DNA from 3 places in the Haloechinothrix salitolerans genome. Region 3 is predicted to be linked to each of the others. Evidence: riboswitches for the same ligand, from Rfam matches in the RefSeq annotation. Region 3 holds a riboswitch; each other region holds the start of a gene.
What was found. A riboswitch is a leader RNA that binds a small molecule or an ion and turns the genes downstream of it on or off. The one in region 3 is predicted to bind cobalamin.

Region 1: linked by a shared signal. The riboswitch ahead of ACFQGD_RS24300 (ABC transporter substrate-binding protein) and the one ahead of ACFQGD_RS06620 (FecCD family ABC transporter permease) in region 3 are both predicted to bind cobalamin.
Region 2: linked by a shared signal. The riboswitch ahead of metE (5-methyltetrahydropteroyltriglutamate--homocysteine S-methyltransferase) and the one ahead of ACFQGD_RS06620 (FecCD family ABC transporter permease) in region 3 are both predicted to bind cobalamin.

Annotation. Positions count from the first base shown of each region.
Region 1 is NZ_JBHSXX010000001.1:5,109,991-5,114,178, forward strand. It holds gene ACFQGD_RS24290 (alkaline phosphatase D family protein) at 1-255, opposite strand, end outside; gene ACFQGD_RS24295 (MBL fold metallo-hydrolase) at 423-1,133, shown strand; cobalamin riboswitch at 1,389-1,564, shown strand; gene ACFQGD_RS24300 (ABC transporter substrate-binding protein) at 1,609-2,799, shown strand; gene ACFQGD_RS24305 (FecCD family ABC transporter permease) at 2,796-3,896, shown strand; gene ACFQGD_RS24310 (ABC transporter ATP-binding protein) at 3,893-4,188, shown strand, end outside.
Region 2 is NZ_JBHSXX010000001.1:3,493,928-3,498,115, reverse strand. It holds gene ACFQGD_RS16635 (ABC transporter ATP-binding protein) at 1-601, shown strand, start outside; gene ACFQGD_RS16630 (hypothetical protein) at 603-785, opposite strand; gene ACFQGD_RS16625 (TetR/AcrR family transcriptional regulator) at 882-1,442, shown strand; cobalamin riboswitch at 1,674-1,917, shown strand; gene metE (5-methyltetrahydropteroyltriglutamate--homocysteine S-methyltransferase) at 2,059-4,188, shown strand, end outside.
Region 3 is NZ_JBHSXX010000001.1:1,413,110-1,417,297, reverse strand. It holds gene ACFQGD_RS06625 (ABC transporter ATP-binding protein) at 1-523, opposite strand, end outside; gene ACFQGD_RS06620 (FecCD family ABC transporter permease) at 520-1,587, opposite strand; cobalamin riboswitch at 1,706-1,889, opposite strand; gene ACFQGD_RS06615 (pirin family protein) at 1,990-2,979, opposite strand; gene ACFQGD_RS06610 (propionyl-CoA synthetase) at 3,112-4,188, opposite strand, start outside.

The sequences.
Region 1 (4,188 bases), 3.7 Mb from region 3:
GCTGGCCGGGAACGGCGAGTCCGACAGTGGCCACACCATGTGGCCGTCGAGGCTGACCGTGTACGACCGCGACTCGCCCGGTGTGAGCCCTGTGATGACAACGAGGCCGTAATGATGCCCACCGACCTGGAACGTCCGCGACGTGCTGCCCAGGATTTCGACGACGCATGCCCGGTCGGTCTCCACCCATACCGTCGCTGACGTCTCGTCGACGTGCCGCAGCACCGGCCCCAGCATCAGTCGTGGTTCGGTCATCAGGCGTCCGCTTCAGTGATTCGACATCCGCTCGGCGGTCACGAGTCCGTCAGTCCTCGGCTAGCCTGCTCGATCGCACACCACCGCCGCAAGCTCACCGAGCGGCCCTCTCGCGCGACCCCCGGCCCTCGCCGCCACCACACGGGGAACGGATAGGCTCCCGCTCTATGTCCGACCGACTCTATTTCCGCCAGTTGCTGTCCGGCCGTGACTTCGCTGTGGGTGACCCCGTCGCCACCCAGATGCTGAACTTCGCGTACCTGATCGGCGACCGCGAGACACGGGAAGCCGTCATCGTCGATCCCGCCTACGCTGTCGGCGAACTGCTCGACACGCTCGCCGCGGACGACATGCGGCTGGTCGGCGTGCTCGGCACCCACCATCACCCCGACCACGTCGGCGGCAGCATGATGGGTTTCGAACTGCCAGGGCTCGCCGAGTTGCTCGCCAGGGAGCAGGTCCCGGTGCACGTCAACCGCGAAGAGCTCGACTGGGTGCAGCGCGTCACCGGTGTCTCGGCCACCGACCTCACCGCGCACGACCACGATTCCAGGATCGAGGTCGGCGCCATCACGATCCGTACGCTGCACACACCAGGTCACACACCGGGCAGTCAGTGTTTCCTCGTCGGCAACCGGCTCGTCGCGGGCGACACGCTGTTCCTTGATGGCTGCGGCCGCACCGACTTCCCCGGCGGCGACGCCGAGGCGATGTATCACAGCCTGCACCAGCTTGCCGGGCTACCGAACGATCCCGTGGTGTACCCGGGTCACCAGTACTCGAAGGACCCGTCCGCGCCGCTGTCCACTGTCAGGGAGAACAACGTCGTGTTCCGACCCCGGTCGCTGCAGGAGTGGCAGCAGATGTTCGGAGCCTAACTGGTCTTTCGTCCCCGCGCCGGTCCGTGCGGCGTTGCGGATACCTCCGTCAGCCTTGAACTGGGCGGCACGGCTGGTTCCGCAGCGACCCGCGGCCGGTAACGGTGCCCGCGGTCTCCTCCCTCACCACGTTGTGAGCAATTCGGCTTACTGCTCAACGAGATCGCGTCGGACATGATGCGCATCCGGTTGCGACTCGCCCATCACCCGAATGGTGCGTGAGCGCACTCACCTTGCCGTCGCGGCGAATCGTCCGGAAAGATCGATTCCGACAGACACGGCGATGGCGACCGAGGAAGCCGGTGCGAATCCGGCACGGACCCGCCACTGTGACCGGGGAGCGAATCCCAGCAAGGCCACGACCCGCGAGGGTGGGAAGGCCGGGAGCAGCGTAGATCCGGGAGTCAGGACACTCACGTCATCGCCTCCTCGCACAACCGGGGCGGGATATCCCCGAGAGAGGTGACCGCTGGTCATGACCGTTCGCGGGCGCACGCGCCTTGCCCTGTCCGTTCTCATTGGCTCGCTCGGCCTCGCGGCCTGTAGCACCCCCGCACCCCTGGCAGACGACACACCCGAGGGCTGCATCGCGGATTTCGACGCGGACGTCGACTACTACCCAACCAAGACATCGGTCGAACACGCGGAGAATTTCTCGCTGCGCTACGAGAAGTCGTACCAAGTGCTCACGATCGACGAGCCGTTTCCCGGCGGTAGCCCTGTGACGTACGCGCTGGTGCACTGCGGCGCGCCGACCCCATCGCTCACCGGCGACCTCGCGGACGCGACCGTGGTGACGACGCCGATCGACAGCCTGTACGCCGAGTCCACGACACACCTGCCGCTGCTGGCCCAGTTGGATCGGCTCGACGTCCTCAGCGGGGTGGCGAACGCGTCCCGCGTGGTCAACGCCGACGTACGGAAAGCGATCGACGTGGGCGACGTCGTCGAGTACGGCAGTGATACCACCCTCGACGTCGAGCAAGTGGTCGCCGACGCGCCGGACGTCGTGATGAGCGGCGGCACCAACAAGCCGGAGTACGCCGCGCTCCGCAAGGCCGACGTCACGGTGGTGGCGAACGCCGAGTGGCTGGAGGCCTCACCGTTGGGCAGGGCGGAGTGGCTGAAGGTGATGGCCGCGCTAACCGGCGAGGAAGCCGCGGCGGAGAAGATGTTCGAGCGGATCGAGTCCGGCTATCACGACGTCAAGGACATGGTGGCGGACGCGGCGACCGTCGAGGTGCTGACCGGCAACATGTGGCGGGGCACGTGGTCGGTGCCTGGCGGCGCGTCGTACCAGAGCAGGCTGCTCGCGGACGCGGGCGCGACGCACCCGTGGGCGGACACCGACGACACCGGCAGCCTGTCGCTGTCCGCCGAAGAAGTCGCCGCCAAGGCCAGCGACATCCCGCTGTGGCTGGCCAGCACAGAGTGGCGCACCAAGGACGACGTCACCAGCGAGGACCCGCGCTACGCCGAGCTGGCCGCCATGAAGTCCGGACAGGTGTGGACTATCGCCGAAGACGTCGGACCGAACGGCGGCAACGGCTACTGGGAACGCGGCGTGACCCGGCCAGACCTGGTGCTCGCTGACCTGGCCGCGATCGTCCACCCGGACCGGCTACCCGGTCACGACTTCCAGTTCTACCGCCAGGTGGGGCGGTGACCGCCGCGTCGACCTCCGCGACGGCCACCGCGACGGCGGTAGCGCGGGCAGTCCCGCCGAGCGCGATGTTTCGCAGGGTGATCGCGCTCGGCGGGCTGTTCGCAGGCACCGGCACCGCACTGACCCTGGCCATCACGGTCGGCTCGGTGCCGGTGCCCCTTCACGAAACCGTGCGGGTGTTGCTCGGCGCAACCCCCGCCGACCCGCGCTGGCAGGTGGTGATCGAGACAATCCGGTTGCCCCGCGCGCTCACGGCCGCACTCGCCGGAGCGGCGCTGGGCATGGCGGGCCTGCAGATGCAGACGCTGTTCCGCAACCCGCTGGCCGATCCGTACTCGCTGGGAGTGAGTTCGGGCGCCAGTCTCGGCGTCTCGCTGGCGGTGGTCGGCGCGGGCACCGGCGCGTCGGGATTCGCCGCCGACGTCGCTGCTGGCGGCAGGGCGGGTGTCGTCGTCGCGGCGGCGGCCGGTGCCGGGCTGGTGTTGTCCGGCATCCTGCTGCTCGCCCGGTTCGTCCGCTCCCCTGTCACGCTGCTGGTGATCGGCGTGATGGTCGGATCCGCGACGACCGCCATCGTCAGCCTGCTGCTGACCTGGACGGAACCTCAGCAGGCGCAGCAGTTCCTCGCCTGGGGACTGGGCAGTTTCTCCGGCACGACGTGGTCCGATCTGGCGTTGTTCGGCGGCGTGACGGTCGCGGGCATCGCGGTGGCCACCTCGTCCGCGAAGCAGTTGAACGCCCTGCTGCTCGGTGAGAATTACGCCCGCACGCTCGGGCTCAACGTCGGCAGGGCACGGACGACCACACTGCTCAGTGCGTCGCTGCTGGCAGGGGCGGTCACAGCGTTCTGCGGACCGATCGGCTTCCTCGGCATCGCGGTGCCCCACGCCGCACGACGTCTAGCTGGGACCTCCGACCACCGCGTGCTGCTGCCCGCGACGCTCCTGGCGGGCGCGATGACGGCGTTGTTGTGCTCGGTAGTGTCGCAACTGCCAGACACGGTCATCCCCATCAACGTGATCACGGCGCTACTCGGTGCGCCGGTCGTCATCGCCATCCTGTTGCGCAGCCGCGCGCTTCAGGGGGTCGGCACATGACGCTGCGGCTGGACGCACTGAGCGTCGGCTATCGACGACATACCGTCCTCACCGGACTGTCCGCCGTGGCCGGCCGCGGCGAGCTGACAATCCTACTCGGACCCAATGGAGTCGGTAAGTCGACAATGATCCGCGCCCTCGCGGGCCTGCAACCGCCACTGTCGGGCGGGATGTCGCTCGACGGCGCCGACCTCACGCGACTGTCCACAACGGAACGAGCACGTCGGATCGCGGTGGTGCTGACCGAGCGTGTCTCCCCTGGCCTGCTCACCGGCCGCGAGCTGGTGTCGTT
Region 2 (4,188 bases), 2.1 Mb from region 3:
AGACCGGCACCTGCGCACGCAGGTTCGGGCGGACACCTTGGAGCTGCTGCGCAAGACCGGCACGCCCGCCGTGTTCGTCACCCACGACCAGGCCGAAGCGCTCGCCGTTGGCGACCGCGTCGCGGTGATGCGCGCGGGCCGCATCGAACAGCTCGGCGCACCCGAGCCGGTGTTCCACACGCCGACCAACCGGTTCGTGGCGACGTTCATGGGCGACGCGGACTTCCTGCCCGCGACGTTGGCAGGCGACACGCTCGTGACCGAAGCCGGGTCGGTGCAGGCGCCGGAGGACGTCGTCGGTCGGGTGGATGCCCTGGAGGTCATGGTGCGCCCGCACGAGGTGGTGCTGCGGCCCGCCGACGATGGCACTGACGGTGCCGCCCGCGTCATCGACACGGAGTTTCAGGGTGGGTTCATCCTGCACACGGTGCGGCTGGACTCCGGGCGGCAGTTGCGGTCACTGCAACCGCACACCACCCACTACCCCATCGGCACCCGGCTGCACGCGGAGCTGTCCTACGGCCACCCGCCCGCCGTGCTGCCGAACCACGACGCGGCCGCTACCAACGGCCACCACCGGGAACCCGCGCGGCCGCGGTAGATCACCGAGCGGCCGTGCGCAGAATGGCGTCGGCGGAGCGGTCGACGTCCTCGGCCGTGGTGGCATAGTTCGACACCCGAGACGCGCAGTAGACGTCGCCCGCGCCACGTCGTCGGGCGGCGCGACCGCTCGATCCGGCAGGCCCCTCCGCGTCCGTGCTCTTGCCGCGACGTAGGTCGCCCAAGCCGGCCCCGCCTTGCGGCGCTCTAGGGGTTATGTCATAGTAGATATTTGGTCACTGAATGTCGCGGGGATGCCGCAACACACGAGGGGATGGACGATGAAGCGCCTACCGGGACGGACGCGGCAACGTATGGTCGACAGCGCCGTGACGCTGCTGCGAGAACGTGGCGCGTCCGGCGTCAGCATCGACGCCGTCCTCGCGCACAGCGGCGCGCCGCGCGGGTCGGTGTACCACCACTTCCCCCACGGCCGGAACGAAATGGTGCTCAGCGCGGTGCGGCAGGCGGGCAACGAGATCGGCAGGCACATCCGGCCCACCGCCGGTGAGCCGCACGTTGTGCTCGACGGCTTCGTCGACTACTGGCGACGCACGCTGACCGAAAGCAGCTTCCAGGCCGGGTGCCCCGTCGTCGCGCTCGCCGTCGACAACCGGGGCGACCTACCCGAAGCCGCCGACGCCGTCCGCGAGATCTTCTGGGCGTGGCAGGAGAAACTGCGCGAGCTGTTGATCGCTGCCGGACTCCCCTCCGAGCGCTCGAAGCGGCTGGCGAAGGTCGCGGTCGCGGCGATCGAGGGCGCGGTCGTGCTCTGCCGCGCGGAACGCAGCACCGAGCCGCTGGACGTCGTCGTTGAGGAACTGACACCGCTCTTCCAGTGACCCGGGCGGCCAGGGTGGCTTCGCCAAGGATATCGCGCGATTCGCGCCGGATTCGCGACTATCTGTCGGTTTCTCGCGACCGTATACCTGGCGAAACCGCGGTGTGACGTGGCTCTCGCGACGACGTCTTCCGCTGGAAAGGACGACGTCAGGCACGCGACGGCGACGGCGCGCATTCCTCCGATGGGCGTCCACATCCCGAACACACTTGCCGTGCCGCGCATGATCACTACGGTGGGTGGTGCTGGTGGTTCGTTCACCCACGTCGCGTGAACGTGGTGAACGAGGTAAGAGGGAACCCGGTGCGAATCCGGGACTGCCCCGCAGCGGTGTGCGGGAACGAACGCCGTGCCCGGTCCCGACCGGGACCGCACTGGACCGACACGGTCTGGGAAGCGACGGCTAGTAGACACGCCTGGCCCCGAGCCAGGACACGCCCGCGAGTCCGAAGACCTGCCACCGGTACGCGCACCGCCGGTGCGCGTGGTCCGAGGTCTCGCGGGAGGACCTTGCGGACGATCAGCCTCCGCGGCGCGCGCCGCCCGTACCGTGCTGGTCGCACGTGCCCCTCCCCTGGCCTCGGTGCCATTGCCGTCGAGCTCGCGAGGAGAGAGCGTTGACCAGCACGATTGGATCGACAGTCCTTGGCTACCCCCGGATAGGCCCGAACCGGGAACTCAAGCGCGCCCTGGAGCGGTACTGGGCGTCGCGCGGCAGCGAGGCGGAGCTGCGCGCGGTGGCGCGGGAGCTACGCGCCGACACCTGGCGTTCGCTTGCCGCCGCAGGCCTGGATTCGGTGCCAGGCAACACGTTCTCGTTCTACGACCACGTGCTGGACACGGCGGTCATGGTCGACGCCGTGCCGAGGCGATTCACCGATCTCGGCCTGAACCCGCTGGACACCTACTTCGCGATGGCGCGGGGCGTGGCGTCGACGTCTCCGCTGGAGATGACGAAGTGGTTCGACACGAACTACCACTACTTGGTTCCTGAGATCGGTCCGAGCACCCAGTTCTCGCTGGCTGACCGCACACCGGTCGAGCAGTATCGCGAGGCGGCCGAGCTTGGCGTGACGACCCGACCGGTGCTCGTCGGCCCGTTGACGTTCCTACTGCTGTCCAAACCGGACGACGATGCGCCGGCGTCGTTCCTACCGCTTGACAAGCTCGGCGACCTGCTCGAGGTCTACGCCGAGTTGCTGCGGCAGCTGCGCCGCGCGGGGGCGGAATGGGTGCAGCTCGATGAACCCGCCTTCGCCGCGGACCGCTCACAGGACGAACTGGACGCGCTCCGCGAGGCGTACCACGCGCTGGGTGAGCTGACCGACCGGCCGAACCTGCTGGTGGCGGGCTACTTCGGCAATCTCGGCGACGCGCTGCCGGTAGTGGCGTCCTCGCCGGTGGAGGCGCTCGGCGTCGATCTGGTCGCCGCGCCGTCCACAGTGGATACCCTGTCGATGTGCCGAAGCCTGCGGGACAAGACGCTGGTCGCCGGGCTGGTCGACGGCCGCAATATTTGGCGTACCGACCTCGACCAGGCGTTGACGACGGCGGCCACACTGCTCGGCCTCGCCGACGAGGTGGCGGTGAGCACGTCGTGTTCGCTACTACACGTGCCCTACGACGTCGAGGTGGAAACGCGGCTGGACCCGCGCGTCAAGTCGTGGCTTGCGTTCGCCGCGCAGAAAGTCCACGAAGTCGTGGTGCTCGGCCGTGCGCTGCGAGAAGGCCGTGACGTCGTGGCGACCGAGCTGGCAGAGGCGCGGGAGGCAGTCGCGGACCGCGCCACCGCCGAGGGCGTGCGCGATGACCGGGTGCACGCGCGGCTGGCATCCCTACGCCCAGAGCACACCCGTCGCGGAGACTACGCGGCGCGGCAGCGGGCGCAGCAGCAGTCGCTGCGCCTGCCCCCGTTGCCGACGACCACCATCGGCTCGTTCCCGCAAACCACCGACGTCCGCAAGGCACGTGCCGCACTTCGCACGGGTGAACTCGATCCAACGACGTACACCGACCGGATGCGGAGCGAGATCGAGCGAGTCATCCGGTTACAGGAACGGATCGGGCTCGATGTGCTGGTGCACGGCGAGCCGGAGCGCAACGACATGGTGCAGTACTTCGCCGAGCAGCTCACCGGATTCGCCGCGACCGACCATGGGTGGGTGCAGTCGTACGGCTCGCGGTGCGTGCGGCCGCCGATCCTCTACGGCGACGTCGCACGGCCAGAACCGATCACCGTGGAGTGGGCGCGGTTCGCGCAGCAGCTCACCGACAAGCCGGTCAAGGGCATGCTCACCGGGCCGGTGACGATCCTGGCGTGGTCGTTCGTTCGCGACGACCAGCCGATGGCGGACACGGCACGACAGGTGGCACTAGCGATCCGCGACGAGACGCGCGACCTGGAAGCGGAAGGCATTCGGGTGGTGCAGGTCGACGAACCGGCGCTGCGAGAGCTGCTGCCGTTGCGGTCGCAACGACGCAAGGCGTACCTCGATTGGGCGGTGGAGGCGTTCCGGCTGGCGACGTCCGGAGTGGCGGATTCGACGCAGATCCACACCCATCTGTGCTACTCCGAGTTCGGCGACGTCATTGACGCGATCGTGGCACTGGACGCCGATGTCACCAGCATCGAGGCGGCGCGCTCCCGCATGGAGGTGCTGGATGATCTCAACGCCGTCGGCTTCGACCGGGGCGTCGGGCCGGGCGTGTACGACATCCACTCGCCGCGCGTGCCGGACCAGGCGGAG
Region 3 (4,188 bases):
GCATCAACGGCGTCTGCTGCGCCAGTCCCCGCGCGAGCAAGGCACGACGTCGTTCGCCGCCGGAGAGCTGCTCGACAGGATGGTCGACGGCGTAAGCGAGGCCGACCTGGTCGAGCGCGGCCAACACGGCGGCGCGTTCGGCCGCGTCGCCCCCTGCCCACGGCGGGCGGTGCGGCGTGCGGCCCAGCGCGACCATCTCGCCAACGACGAGGTCCGCAGGCAGCGCTTCCTCCTGCCCGACCAGCGTGATCGCCCGCGCGCGACGCCTGGCGGACAACTGGCCAAGCGGGACGTCGTCCAGCAACACATCGCCCGCGACGGGCTTGCGGACCCCGCCGAGCGCGCGCAGCAACGTCGACTTGCCCGAGCCGTTCGGGCCGACCAGCGCCAGCAGCTCGCCGCGTCGCACCGCGAAGTCGACGTCGCGCAGCACGACACGCTTGCCCGCAGCGCAGGCGAGGCCCGACACGGTGAGGTGGTCGTCGGTGGCCTGGATCGGCTGGGTCTCTGCTGGCGCGGTCATTGGTCGGCTCCGAATCGGTAGTGCCTGCGGCCCATCAGCACCAGAAACACCGGCGCGCCGATCAGCCCGGTGACGACGCTGAGCGGGATCTCAGTGGGACGCACCGCGACGCGTGCGGCGATGTCCACCCAAATCAGGAACACCGCACCCGACAGCGCGGCCACCGGCAGCACGGCTCGATGTCGGACGCCGACCAGCATCCGGCTGATGTGCGGGAGGACGAGGCCGACGAACCCGATGCTGCCCGCGACGGCGACCAGCACGCCGACCAGCGTGGCGAGCAGCACGAACAGGCCGCCACGTAGCGCGCGGACCGGTACGCCCAGCGCGGCGGCGGTGTCCGGGCTCGTGGCGAGCGCGTCCAGCCAGCCGCTGCCCGCGACGAGCACCGCGCCGATGACGACGACCGCGCCCGCGACCAGCGGCAGCTGGTTCCACGCCGCACCGGAGAGGCTGCCGAGCAGCCAGAACAACACCGACTGCGCGGCCTGCGGGTTGTCGCTGCGGAACACGAGAAAGCTGGCGATCGCGGAGAACGCGGCGGAGAGCACCGTGCCGATCAACACCAGCCGTAGCGGGGTGAGCCCACCCTGAGCCATGGCGACGCCGAACACCAGCAGCGCGGCACCCAGTGCGCCGAGCAGCGCGCCGACGGACAGCGCCCACAACCCGGCCGCCGCCAGCACGCCGAACGTGATCACGGCCGTCGCACCGACGCTGGCTCCCGCAGACACGCCGAGCAGGTACGGGTCCGCGAGTGGGTTGCGCACGAGTGTCTGGATGCCGACTCCGGCGACCGCGAGACCAGCGCCGACGACGATCGCCAGCAGTGTTCGGGGCACCCGGATGTCCCACACGATGATGTCGTACGTCGCGTCGCCGGTGCCGTCGGTCAGCCGATTGGCCAGCGCGTCGATGACGACGGACCACGCCAGCGGCTCCGCGCCGAACCCGACCGACGCGATCGCGCTCGCGGCGAGCAGCACCAGCAGGACGGGGACGACGACCGGCGCTGGCAGCCGTCGCGCGGACTTGCGCCGCGGGACGTCCTCAAACGTGTGCACGGCCTGCCCCGTCCAGCGGCGGCAGGACAGGCGGGCGACAGGGCGGCTCGGCGGTGGTGCCTCGGTGACGGTTCATGCGTTACGACCTTTGCGCTCGGGAGCTTGTACGCGAAGCTCGGATCGGCTCGGCGAGCCAGCAGGTCTTCGGACTCGGGTTCACCCGGACGAGGCACCTTCCCAGACCCGCTGATCCAGTGGCGTGTCGCCTCGCCCGTCGCCCTCACCGCTGCGCGTCAGTTCCGGAGTCGCACCGGATTCCCCTGCATCCGCTATCGGATGCGACTGGCTCGACGTCGGATCGTAGCGGGTATCGCCTCGCCGGGCGGGCCGGGTGTGGCGTGACCGACACCCGTGTGCGTCGTTGGCTCGGGCGTCACCATCCCGCGCGTCACGGCCGCCGAGTCAGCGTCCCGGACGACGTCGCGGGCGGAGCCGGACCTTCGGCAGCGGCGGCGCGGGCAGCCGCATCGGCTCGCCGACGTAGCCCTCTACCTGCCCGAACCGCTCCGACTCCTGCTGCCACGCCGCCCGAAACCGCACGATCTCGTCGTGGCTCCGGCCGACGAAGTTCCACCACATGACGATGTCTTCCTCGAACGGTTCCCCGCCGAGCAGCACCACCCGCGCCTGCTCCGGTGAGGGGTTGGCAAGTCGCAGACAGGCGGCGCCGACGCCCACGTAACCCAGCTGGGCTGGCGCGATGGAGGTCTCGCTGACGCGGACCGGCCCCCGGTCCACCAGCACGCCGTGCTCGAAGCTCGGATCGACGTCCAGCTCGACGACGGATTCCGGCGCGAGCGTGATCTCCGCGCCGAGCAGTGGCGTGAACGTCGACACCGGCGAGGAGGTCCCCGCCATGGAGCCGAGGAAGACACGGACGTCCGCGCCATCATGATGGACGACGTCGGGCACGTGGTGCTGGAAGTCGCGGTCCGCGTCCCGGTGCGCGTCCGGCAGCGCCACCCAGAGCTGCACCCCGTGCAGTACCGACGTCGCCGCCGTCGACACCTCGGAGTGGCAGATGCCATAGCCGCCGGTCATCAAGTTCAGCTCACCCGGCTCGACCAGCGCCCGCGCACCTGAGCTGTCCCTGTGCTCGATCTCGCCGGAGAACAGCCAGCTCACCGTCTGCAATCCGGTATGCGGATGGGGTGGCACCACCATGCCGCCGACGTTACGCACGTCCTCGGGCCCATAGTGATCGACGAAACACCACGCACCGATGAGCGACCTGGCGCGCTGGGGCAACGTGCGGCGTACCCGCATCGCACGGGGACCGCCGAGCGGCACCTCCCGCGATGTGACGATCTCGACCGCCGGGTGCTGTGGCTCGACCCGCTCCGCCCGCGCCCTGCAGCGGGTCTCGATCGGATCGGTCTCGATGTTGCTCATCTCGGCGCCCGGCCCCCTGCCGCGTTATCGGCTTCCATCGCGCCCCCATCATGACCGATTCGCACCGATCCGCCACTCAAGGTGCGGCCTGGCGCCGTCCCTAGCGCCCTGGCGGACTCAACGCGAGTCGCCTCAGCTTTCGGCGCGCAGCACCGAGCGGAGACTGTCCAACACGCCGACGTCCTCGATCGTCGACGGCACCGGCTCGTCCCTGCCGTCGGCGATACCGCGCATCGTCTTGCGCAGGATCTTGCCGGAGCGGGTCTTGGGTAGCGCATCGACGATCGAGACGTCCCTGAACGCCGCCACCGGCCCGATGTCGCGGCGCACCGCGGCGACCAGCTCGTCGCGCAACGTGCTCTCCTCGACGTCCACACCGGACTTGAGCACCACGAACCCGCGCGGCACCTGGCCCTTGAGCGCGTCGTGCACGCCGATCACCGCGCACTCCGCGACGGCCGGGTGGCTGGCGAGCGCGGCCTCGATGGACCCGGTGGATAGCCGGTGACCAGCGACGTTGATGACGTCGTCCGTCCGGCCCATGACGAACAGGTAGCCGTCTTCGTCGAGGTAGCCGGAGTCGCCGGTGAGGTAGTAGCCCTCGTAGCGGGACAGGTACGACTCGACGTAGCGGTCGTCGTCGCCCCACAACGTGGGCAGCGTGCCCGGCGGCAACGGGAGCTTGATCGCGATGGCACCCTCCTGCCCCGCTGGCAACTGGTTGCCCCGCTGGTCGAGGATCTGGACGTCGTAGCCGGGCATCGGCACGGTCGCCGATCCTGGCTTGACCGGCAACGTCTCCAGTCCGCGCGGGTTCGCCGCGATCGGCCAGCCGGTCTCGGTCTGCCACCAGTGGTCGATCACCGGGACGCCGAGGACGTCGTGCGCCCAGTGGTACGTCTCCGGGTCGAGCCGTTCGCCAGCGAGAAACAGCGTCTGGAACGCCGGCAGGTCGTACTTGGCGACCTCGGTCGCCTTCGGATCCACCTTCTTGATGGCACGCAACGCGGTCGGCGCGGTGAACAACGCCTTCGCGCGGTGTTCGGAGAGCACCCGCCAGAACGCGCCCGCGTCCGGCGTGCCGACCGGTTTGCCCTCGTAGAGCACGGTGGTCGCGCCGATCAGCAGCGGCCCGTAGACGATGTAGGAGTGCCCGACGACCCAGCCGACGTCGGACGCCGTCCACCAGACCTCGCCGGGCGCGACGTC